One region of the Kitasatospora sp. NPDC006697 genome, then DNA from elsewhere that is predicted to be linked to it. Evidence: riboswitches for the same ligand, from Rfam matches in the RefSeq annotation. Region 1 holds a riboswitch; each other region holds the start of a gene.
The links. A riboswitch is a leader RNA that binds a small molecule or an ion and turns the genes downstream of it on or off. The one in region 1 is predicted to bind cobalamin.

Region 1 (3,260 bases):
GGCTCGATGCACTCGTAGACGCCGGCGATCGAGGCGATGGTGGCGGTCGGGGCGATCGCCAGCAGCAGCGAGTTGCGCAGGCCGGTGCGGGCGATGGTGGCGCGCAGCTCGTCCCAGCGCTCCTGCCAGTGCGGGGCGCCCTCGCTGTGCTGGTCTGTGAAGAAGTGGTCGATGTGCAGCTGGCCGCGGGCCGCCCGGGTCTCGGCGTAGGCCGGGTGCCGGCCGAACTGCTCGGCCAGCTCGCTGGAGCGCTCGTAGGCGGTTAGCATGATCCGCTCGGCGATCAGCGTGGAGAGCTCCTTCGCCTCGGGCGAGTCGAAGGTCAGCCGCAGCTTGAAGAAGACGTCCTGGAGGCCCATCACGCCCAGGCCGACCGGCCGCCAGCGGGAGTTGGAGGTGCCGGCCTCGGTGGTCGGGTAGAAGTTGATGTCCACCACGCGGTCCAGGAAGGTCACCGCGGTGCGCACGGTGGCGTCCAGCCGCTCCCAGTCCATCGCGTTCAGCAGGTCGGCGGCGGAGGCGCCGTCGGCCACGTGGGCGCCCAGGTTGACCGAGCCGAGGTTGCAGACCGCGGTCTCCGAGTCGTCGGTGACCTCGAGGATCTCGGTGCACAGGTTGGAGGAGTGCACCGTGCGGCCCGGCAGCGCGGTCTGGTTGGCGGCCCGGTTGGAGGCGTCCTTGAAGGTCATCCAGCCGTTGCCGGTCTGCGCCAGGGTGCGCATCATCCGGGCGTAGAGGGTCTGTGCCGGGATGGTGCGGACGGCCTTGCCGGCCTGTTCGGCCTTCAGGTAGGCCTCGTCGAACTCCTCGCCCCACAGGTCGACCAGCTCGGGCACGTCGGCCGGGGAGAAGAGCGACCAGTCGGCGTTGGCGTTGACCCGGCGCATGAACTCGTCCGGGATCCAGTGCGCCAGGTTGAGGTTGTGGGTCCGGCGGGCCTCCTCGCCGGTGTTGTCCCGCAGCTCCAGGAACTCCTCGATGTCCGCGTGCCAGGTCTCCAGGTAGACGCAGGCCGCGCCCTTGCGCCGGCCGCCCTGGTTGACCGCCGCCACCGAGGAGTCCAGGGTGCGCAGGAACGGCACGATGCCGTTGGACTTGCCGTTGGTGCCGCGGATCAGGCTGCCCCGGGAGCGGATCCGGCTGTAGGAGAGGCCGATGCCGCCGGCGTGCTTGGAGAGCCGGGCGATCTGGGCGTACCGGTTGTAGATCGAGTCCAGGTTGTCCAGCGGCGAGTCCAGCAGGTAGCAGCTGGACATCTGCGGGTGCCGGGTGCCGGAGTTGAAGAGGGTGGGGGAGCTGGTCAGGTACTCCAGCCGGCTCATCAGGCGGTACAGCTCGGCCACCTCGGCCACCGACTGCGCGGAGTCGCCGACCGCCAGGCCCGCCGCGACCCGGAGCAGGAAGTACTGCGGGGTCTCCACCACCTTGCGGGTGATCGGGTGGCGCAGCAGGTAGCGGGACTGCACGGTGCGCAGGCCGAAGTACTCGAACCGGTCATCGCCGTGCGGGTCGACCAGCGCGTTGAAGGCGTCCGCGTGCTTGGCCACCAACTCGGCGGTGGTGTCGCCGATCAGGCCCTCGGCGTGGCCCACGGCCACCGAGGCGGCGAAGCTGACGGCACCCTGGGAGACCGCCTCGTCCTCGATCTCGCGGGCCAGCAGGCGGGCGGCGAGCTTCGAGTACTGGGGGTCCTCGGCGATCATCGAAGCGGCGGCGTCCACGGCCAGTCCGCGCAGTTCGGCGAAGTCCGAACCGGCGTGACGGCCGCGCAGCGCGGCGGCGGCGACGTGGCCGGGATCCACCTGGGGGAGGTCGGCGCTCCGGTCGGTGAGCAGTCGCAACAGGTCCGCACCGGGGTCGGACGGGCTGTCGGCGAGCCCCTGTGAGGGCAGGGCAACTGAGGCGGCGACGGTCAAGGCGCACTCTCTCCTGTGGCGGCGGACGGCGGGGTGTCCGGGGCCGCGCGGGGGCAGGGGAGACCGGCGCGCCGGACTGCCCCGGCACGCGCCATCACCCTGGCCCACCCGCGAGGCCCGGACGTTTCGTACAAGTGCTGTCGGGTCTCGGCGGGAAGACCGGTAGGCACGCTGACGGCAGGTCATCGGACTCGCGGGCAGCCCCGCTCACCGCTGCGGGGCAGCCCCGGAATCGCACCGGGTTCCCCTGCTTCGACAGCGGTAGTGAGCATACATGTAGTGGAGCTTGGGCCATGCAAGCCCATATGTAGTGTCGCGACGTGGTAGAGACCCAACACAGGGTCAACTGGTTCCGGGCGCCATCTGCACGTTGTGGTTGCCGAGGTCGTCCGCCGCGGAGGCCCGGCGGGACGGGTGGACCCGCTCCAGCAGGAGCAGCCGGACCTGGGCCAGGACATCGGTCCGGGTGGCCTGGAACTGGGTGCGCAGGAGCTCCGCGGTCTGCGGCGGGAGGGCCGCGTACGGGTCCGCGCCGGTGCCGGTGGCGACCAGCCAGATCCGGTTGGTGTTGGCCGCGCAGGCGTCCGGGTCGTCGCACTCCTCGGCCGAGTACAGCCCGAGGCCGGCGGCGGAGCGCTGGAGCAGGATGTCCCTGGGCGCGGTTTGGACGTGGCGCAGCTCGTAGGCCATCGACATCCGGGCCATCACGGTGCTGCTGTAGACGATGCCGTCGCCCGGGCGCTGGTCGCCCAGCATGATCCGGGTCAGCTGGTCGTAGTCCGGCTCGCCCACCAGGTCGCGGTGGGTGGCCCCGATCTCCGGCCGGGCGGTCCAGCCGACCCCGGCCGCCGCGGCGCCGGCCAGCAGCCAGCAGAGCACGGCCCGCGGCAGCGCCACCCGGGAGCCCCGGGCCACCGGGGCGGCCACCCGGCAGACCGCCGCGGCGGCGAGCAGGGCCCACCCGGGCACGGTGAAGAGCAGGTAGCGGTTGAGGAAGAGGTGGAGCCAGCTCGCGGTGGCGAAGGTGGCCAGCGGCGGCAGCAGCGTCCAGCCGGCGAGCAGGGCGGCGTGCCGGCGGGCCGCCAGCAGGCCCAGCAGGCCGACCGCCATCAGCCCGAGGCCGAGGTGCCAGGAGAGGAAGAGGGTGTCCGGATAGGCCTTCAGATCGGCCAGGCCGGTCTTGTTCCAGGCGACCTGGGCGCTCTGCGTGGAGCCCTGGAGGGCCATGGGGACGGTCAGCGAGCCCCCGGTGGCCACCGCCGCGGTGAACGCCCAGCGGGGCACCCGGTCGGCCCGCCTGGTGCCGGTCAGCACCGCGGCGAGGTGGCCGGCCAGCAGGCACAG
Region 2 (3,260 bases), on a different contig from region 1:
CGGGTCGTGGCAGCCACTCCCTCACCCCCGCCATCGGCGTCGCGCTCCGCTGCCTCCTCGCCCGCGCGAGCCGGGCGTGGCTCCTGGGGCTGGGCCTTCGCGCGGCGGGCAGCACGCTCAGCCGGGCCGGCCTCCGGCTCCTCCGAGCCATCCCCCACCTCCCGCGCCTGCTCGCCCGCCGGTGCCAGCGAGAGGCCGGGCCTTCTCGCGGCAGGCAGCGCGCTCGGGCTGCGCGGCCTCTCGCGTCCCCTCTATCCCTCGCCCGGCGGCAGGCCTCCCCTACACCGCCAGACCCCCCGTCCCCTGCTCCGCCAGCAGCGCCCAGAAGCGCTCCGGGTGCGGCTCGCTCGGGGGCGGCGGCGCGGTGCGCTGGGTGGTGGATCCCCAGTGGGAGGGAACCTGGTGTTCCGCCTGCAGCGCCGTCAGGGCCCCGGTGAGGCGGGCAGGTGGGACGGGGACCAGGCGGGCGACCGCCGGGAGGTGGGCCTGCCAGCGGCCCGCCACGCAGCGGCGGAGCAGGTCCGCCAGCTCGCCCTCGCCGCCCGTGACGCGGACGAACTCGCGCAGGGTCATGCCGAGCAGTGCCACCAGGGCGGCGGCCTGTTCCGGGTCGCCGGTCCAGCGGCCCGTCAGTTCGGCGGCCGCGTAGCTGCGCAGGCCCATGCCGATCCGGGTGGCCGCGTGCTGCTGGCTCAGTTCGCGGGCGAGCCGGAAGTCCCGCAGGGTGGCGGGGCGGGTGCCCATCAGCTGGACCGGCGGGCACCAGAGTGCGCGGGCGAGGGCGATGAACTCCTCTTCCCCCGGGATGATCTCGCCGCTCTCCCAGCCCAGCACGTGCCCGGGCAGCAGCCGCACGCCGTGTGCAGCCATCGCCGCCGCCACCTGCTCCGGGGTGAGGCCGAGGCCGGTCCGGTGCGCGCGGGCGGCCTGCGGGGAGAACGGGACCGGAGCGGGGGCCGGGGGCCTGCTTCTTCGCATGGCGCCGACGGTAGGGCGGCGCGCTTCCCGGACCCCACCCGCTGAACGCACGAAGCCCCTCGGCGACGCCTGACATCCCGTTGGACGATCGCCCAGCACCCGCGCCCCCACCAGGGCGGCTCCCGGTGTGATCAACCACTCACCCGACGAGGGGGATGGCCGGCCGACGGGCGCTCAGGCTCCGGCCCGCCAACGGCAGCGAGGCGGCCCCGGACGAAGCAGCTCCGGGCGCCGACCAGCCGCGCACGTCAGCCCGCCCATCCGCCCGTGTGATCAACCACGCACCCGATGGGGAGGAGGGGCAGCCGACGGGCAATCAGGCTCCGGCCGTCGCACAGCGCGTCAGGCTGGACGGCCGCGTCAGCCCGCCCGCCCATCCCCCGTGTGATCAACCACTCACCCGCCGACGGGCGCTCAGGCTCCGGCCCGTCAACGGCATCGAGGCCGCCCCGGGCGCAACAGCTCCGGGCGCCGGCCGGCCGGGCGCGTCAGCAGGCCCGGCAGCGCGCCCTCCCTGTTGACGCGCGGTTTGGCCGCGTGATGGTATCCATGGGCCATACGGAGGCAAGCAGAGGAAGCCGGTGCGAATCCGGCGCGGTCCCGCCACTGTCACCGGGGAGCCCGCCGGAGAGTCGGCCGCAGCGCGCCCCGGGAGCCAGGAACTCTCGCCCCCGGTTCGTCGATCCAGGGCGCGGACCCTGAGTGAGGACACGCACCGATGCAGCGCGCCCTGCCGCCGCCCGCGCACGCCCCGGCCTACGCGCTCGGCGCCGTGGCCGGGTTCGCCGCCGACGCGGTGTTCGCCGATCCCCGGCGCGGCCACCCGGTGGCCCTCTTCGGCAGTGCCGCGCTCCGGCTCGAGAACCTGCTGCACCGCGACCACCGCGGCGCCGGCGCCCTGCACACCGCGCTCGCCGTGGGCGGCGTGGCCGTCGGCTCGGCCGCGCTGCTGCACCGGGCCGGGCCACTCCGGCAGGCCGTGGCCGCCGGCCTCGCCACCTGGACGGTGCTCGGCGGCACCTCCCTGACCCGCGAGGCGCGCACCATCGCCGCCGCGCTCGGCGCCGACGACCTCGAGGCCGCCCGCGCCCGCCTGCCGCACCTCTGCGGCCGCGACCCGAGCGCGCTGGACGGGCAGCAGATCGCCCGCGCCGTGGTCGAGTCGGTGGCCGAGAACACCGCCGACGCCGTGGTGAACGCCCTGGCCTGGGGCGCCCTGGCCGGCACTCCGGGCCTGCTCGCCTTCCGCGCCGTCAACACCCTGGACGCGATGGTGGGCCACAAGTCCCCGCGCTACCGCCGGTTCGGCTGGGCGGCGGCCCGGCTGGACGACGTGGCGGGCTGGCCGGGCGCCCGGCTGACGGCGCTGCTGACCGTGGCGGCGGCCGAGGACCGCGGCCGGGCCTGGCAGGTCTGGCGGCGGGACGGGGCCGCGCACCCGAGCCCCAACGCGGGCCAGGCGGAGTCGGCCTTCGCGGGCGCCCTCGGCGTCCGGCTGGGCGGCACGCTGCAGTACGGGACCAGGACGGAGCACCGCCCGGTGCTGGGCGCCGAGCTGCGCCCGGTGGCGGTGCCGGACATCGAGCGGGCCTGCCGCCTCTCCCGCCGGGTCGGCCTGCTGGCCCTGGGGACGACGGTGGCGGCCCGACTGCTGTGGAAGGGACGCAGGTGAGCAACGCGATCCTGATCGCCGGCACCACCTCGGACGCCGGCAAGAGCGTGGTGACCGCGGGCATCTGCCGCTGGCTGGCCCGACAGGGCGTCAAGGTGGCGCCGTTCAAGGCGCAGAACATGTCGCTGAACTCGATGGTGACCGCCGACGGCGCCGAGATCGGCCGGGCCCAGGTGATGCAGGCCCAGGCGGCCCGGGTGGAGCCGGAGGCGGCGATGAACCCGGTGCTGCTGAAGCCGGGCGCCGACGGGCGCAGCCAGGTGGTACTGCTGGGGCGCGCAGTGGCCGAGGTGGGCGCGCTGGACTACCGGGAGCGCAAGCCCTACCTGTTGGAGCGTTCGCTGGAGTGCCTGGCCGATCTGCGCCGCCGCTTCGACGTGGTGGTGTGCGAGGGCGCCGGCTCGCCCGCCGAGATCAACCTGCGCGACCGGGACATCGCCAACATGGGCCTGGCCCGGGCCGCCGGCCTGCCGGTGCTGGTGGTCGGCGACATCGACCGGGGCGGGGTGTTCGCCGCCATGTACGGCACCCTGGCGCTGCTGGAGGCGGCCGACCAGGCGCTGGTGGCGGGCTGGCTGGTGAACAAGTTCCGCGGCGACGCCCGGCTGCT
Region 3 (3,260 bases), on a different contig from region 1:
CGCTCGCAGCTGTCGGGCAGCGGCCGCTCGGCCGGCCTCTTCCAGCTGCTCACCCGGCTGCCGGCCCCGGTCTTCGCGGCGCTGCTCGGCCGGGAGTGGTACGTGGAGATCCCGGCCGCCGACCTGGCCTGAGACCGGGTCAGATCCGCCCCACCACCTTGCGCGGCGTCACCCGGACCACCACGCGCGGGGCGTCGTCGGCGGAGCCGGGGTTGAAGTCGGCGTAGTGCTTGCCGGTGTACTTGACGGAGAGCGCGTCGATCAGCTCCTGGCCGCCCTCGGTGGTGAGGGTGGCGGTGCCGCGGACCTCGGCGTAGGTGTACGGCGCGTTGGCCGGGTTGACCATCACGGTGATCCGCGGGTCGCGGCGCAGGTTGAGCTCCTTGCGGCGGCCGATGGTGGTGGAGATCAGCAGGTCGTCGCCGTCCCGGGTGATCCAGACGACGGAGAGCTGCGGGCTGCCGTCGGGCTGGATGGTGGCCACGGTGGCGAAGACCGGGGTGGTGTCGATGAGCTGCTTCAGGGCGTCGGAGAGCTGGGCGGACACGGGTGGGGTCCCTTCGGTCACGGCGTCAGCAGCCCGCGGGCGCCGGGGCGGAGCCGGGGGGACGGACTGCCACGGGCCCAGTCTGCCGCACCGGGCGCGGAGGGGCGGGGACTTCGGGGGCCGGGCGAGGGTGGTTTGTTTTTGTTTGGCAGCACCGTCGCTTCCCGCCTCGCCGACCACGGCGACCAGCCCGTCATCCTGGACAGCCTGGTCACCGGGCGCCGCGGGTTCGCCGACGGCCGCAGGGCCACCGGGTGATCGACCTCGGCAGCGGCACCGGTACCCCGGTGCGCGAACTGGTCGGCGCCTTCGAGGCGGTGACCGGCCGTCCGCTGCCCAGCGTGGAGGCCCCCGCCCGCCCGGGCGACGCCGCGCACCGGGCGAGCGTGCTCGGCGCGGGCTGAGCGGCCGTCAGCCCTTGGCCGGCCAGCGGCTCTCCACCTTGCCGAGCCGCCAGTAGGCCAGCGCGCCCGCCCAGACCACCACGAAGAGGCCGACGATCACGAAGCCCACGTTGTTCAGGTCGATCCCGGAGATCCAGCCGGTGACCGGATCCGCCAGGTCCAGCTGCTCGTGCAGCACCCCGACCAGCTCGATGGTGCCGATCAGGAAGGCGACGGCTATCGACAGCCCGGTGATGGTGAGGTTGTAGTAGACCTTGCGGACCGGGTTGGCGAAGGCCCAGTGGTAGGCGAAGTTCATGAAGGTGCCGTCGAGGGTGTCGAAGAGGCTCATGCCGGAGGCGAAGAGCAGCGGCAGGCAGAGGATCGCGTACCAGGGCAGGCCGGCCGCCGCGCCGGAGCCGGCCATCACCATCAGCGAGACCTCGGTGGCGGTGTCGAAGCCGATGCCGAAGAGCAGGCCGACCAGGTACATCTGGCCGGGGCGGGTGATCGACTTGGTCAGCCGGCCCAGGATCCGGTTCATGAAGCCCCGGCCGTCCAGGTGCTTCTCCAGCTCGTGCTCGTCGAACTGCCCGGCCCGCATCGCCCGGAAGACCCGGTAGATGCCGGTCAGCGCGACCAGGTTGAGCGCGGCGATCAGGTAGAGGAAGCCGCCGGAGACGCTGGTGCTGACCACCCCGAGCACTCGGTGGGTGCCCGAGTTGTCGTCGGTCAGGGTGCCGACCACCTTGGCGCCCGCGGCGACCAGGGTGGCCAGCACCACCACGATGCTGGAGTGGCCCAGCGCGAACCAGAAGCCGACCGAGACCGGCCGCTTGCCGTCGGCCATCAGCTTGCGGGTGGTGTTGTCGATCGCCGCGATGTGGTCCGCGTCGAAGGCGTGCCGCATGCCGAGGGTGTAGGCGGTGATGCCCAGACCCAGGCCGAAGACCTGGGTGCCGGCCGAGTAGTGGTGCGGGACGACCAGGGCGAGCAGGATGCCGAAGGCCGCCACGTGCATTCCGGCGATCACCGCCATCAGGCCGCCGGTGCGGATCCAGTCCCGGCGCTCCCAGCGCAGGGAGTCGGACGGGGACGGGCGGACAACGGTTTCGGGCACGGCCATACCAGGCAGCCTCTCCAACACCTCGTGGACAGTTCACTCGCGGTGCCGTGGCCGGTCTCCTGGCTGACGGGGTGCCCGCCCGCCCCGGCTCGAGGCGTGCGGACGCTCCCGCACCCGGCCTTCCCGGACGCTGCGCGTCCAGTGACCACCCGTCGGCGGACCGGCGGGAACGGTGCGGGGACTACCCGATCACAGTGGCGAGGGCCGCTCCGGACTCCTGTGCGCGAGCACAGTGCACCGGTCTTCCCGAACACCACGGCAAGAGCCACCGTAAAGGTGACATGCGGTCACCGACAAGCCCGCCACCTGGGGGCGGTCCGCCACGCCCGGGTCAGGGGAGCAGGGCGTGCACGCCCATCAGGGCGGCGACGGTGAGCGGGGCCACGGCGAAGACGCGCTGCAGGGTGCGTCCGCCGAACCGGTCGGCCGGCCGCCTGCCGTCCCCGGCGCCGAGGATCGCGGCGGCGGGCGCGGGCGGCGGATGACGCCTTTGGATACCGGTGGGGGTATCGTGGGTGACATCCGGCATATACCCCCACCGGTATCAGGAGATCACCGCATGTACTCGCCCGGTACTACCTGGACTGCCTCTGCCGTGCCCGCCCGGTTCACCGTGGACGCGCTCGCCTCGCTGCTCGGGCGGGCGGACGCGCCGCTGGTGCCCGACGCGCGCACCGGCGGCGAGCGGGCCGACGGGGCGAGGTGCTGAAGGAGGAGGGCCCCGGCTCCTCCTGCCGGGCGGCCGGGCGTTGGACTTTCGCCTGCCCGAGAACATACCCCCCTCGGTATCGAATCAGGAGTTCCACCGTGACCACCCTCGCCCCCCACCCCGCGTCCGCGCAGGGCCAGGCCCGCCCCGGGCCGCTCGGCCGCCTGGGCCTGTGGGCCGTGCACCACACCAAGACCGTGCTGATCGGCTGGCTGCTGATCGTGGTCGGCCTCGGCGCCTTCGCGCCCGAGGTCACCACCGCGCTCTCCGGCGCCGGCTGGCAGGCCAACGGCTCCGACTCGGTCAAGGTCCGCCAGCTCGCGGAGCAGCACTTCGCCGGGAACGCCTCCTCGGCGCTGCAGATCGTGATCGCCGCCGACCGGCCGATCACCGACCAGCCCGTGCAGCAGGTGATCGGCGAAGCCGGCCGGCTGGCCGCCGCCGACTCCCGGATCTCGGGCGTCCTCGCGCCGCAGCCCGGCGCCACCATCAGCC

Region 2: another riboswitch for cobalamin. It lies ahead of ACFYNO_RS24525 (cobalamin biosynthesis protein); the one in region 1 lies ahead of ACFYNO_RS08210 (ribonucleoside-diphosphate reductase subunit alpha).
Region 3: another riboswitch for cobalamin. It lies ahead of ACFYNO_RS17375 (HoxN/HupN/NixA family nickel/cobalt transporter); the one in region 1 lies ahead of ACFYNO_RS08210 (ribonucleoside-diphosphate reductase subunit alpha).

The regions. Positions count from the first base shown of each region.
Region 1 covers NZ_JBIAGU010000004.1:246,323-249,582, reverse strand. Annotated here, with positions in the region: gene ACFYNO_RS08210 (ribonucleoside-diphosphate reductase subunit alpha) at 1-1,916, opposite strand, end outside; cobalamin riboswitch at 2,075-2,195, opposite strand; gene ACFYNO_RS08205 (glycosyltransferase family 39 protein) at 2,259-3,260, opposite strand, start outside.
Region 2 covers NZ_JBIAGU010000018.1:141,749-145,008, forward strand. Annotated here, with positions in the region: gene ACFYNO_RS24520 (transcriptional regulator) at 280-978, opposite strand; cobalamin riboswitch at 1,503-1,666, shown strand; gene ACFYNO_RS24525 (cobalamin biosynthesis protein) at 1,697-2,650, shown strand; gene ACFYNO_RS24530 (cobyric acid synthase) at 2,647-3,260, shown strand, end outside.
Region 3 covers NZ_JBIAGU010000011.1:100,031-103,290, forward strand. Annotated here, with positions in the region: gene ACFYNO_RS17360 (PIG-L deacetylase family protein) at 1-132, shown strand, start outside; gene ACFYNO_RS17365 (PPOX class F420-dependent oxidoreductase) at 140-547, opposite strand; gene ACFYNO_RS17370 (hypothetical protein) at 802-951, shown strand; gene ACFYNO_RS17375 (HoxN/HupN/NixA family nickel/cobalt transporter) at 959-2,056, opposite strand; cobalamin riboswitch at 2,088-2,344, opposite strand; gene ACFYNO_RS17380 (hypothetical protein) at 2,388-2,585, opposite strand; gene ACFYNO_RS17385 (hypothetical protein) at 2,616-2,765, shown strand; gene ACFYNO_RS17390 (MMPL family transporter) at 2,864-3,260, shown strand, end outside.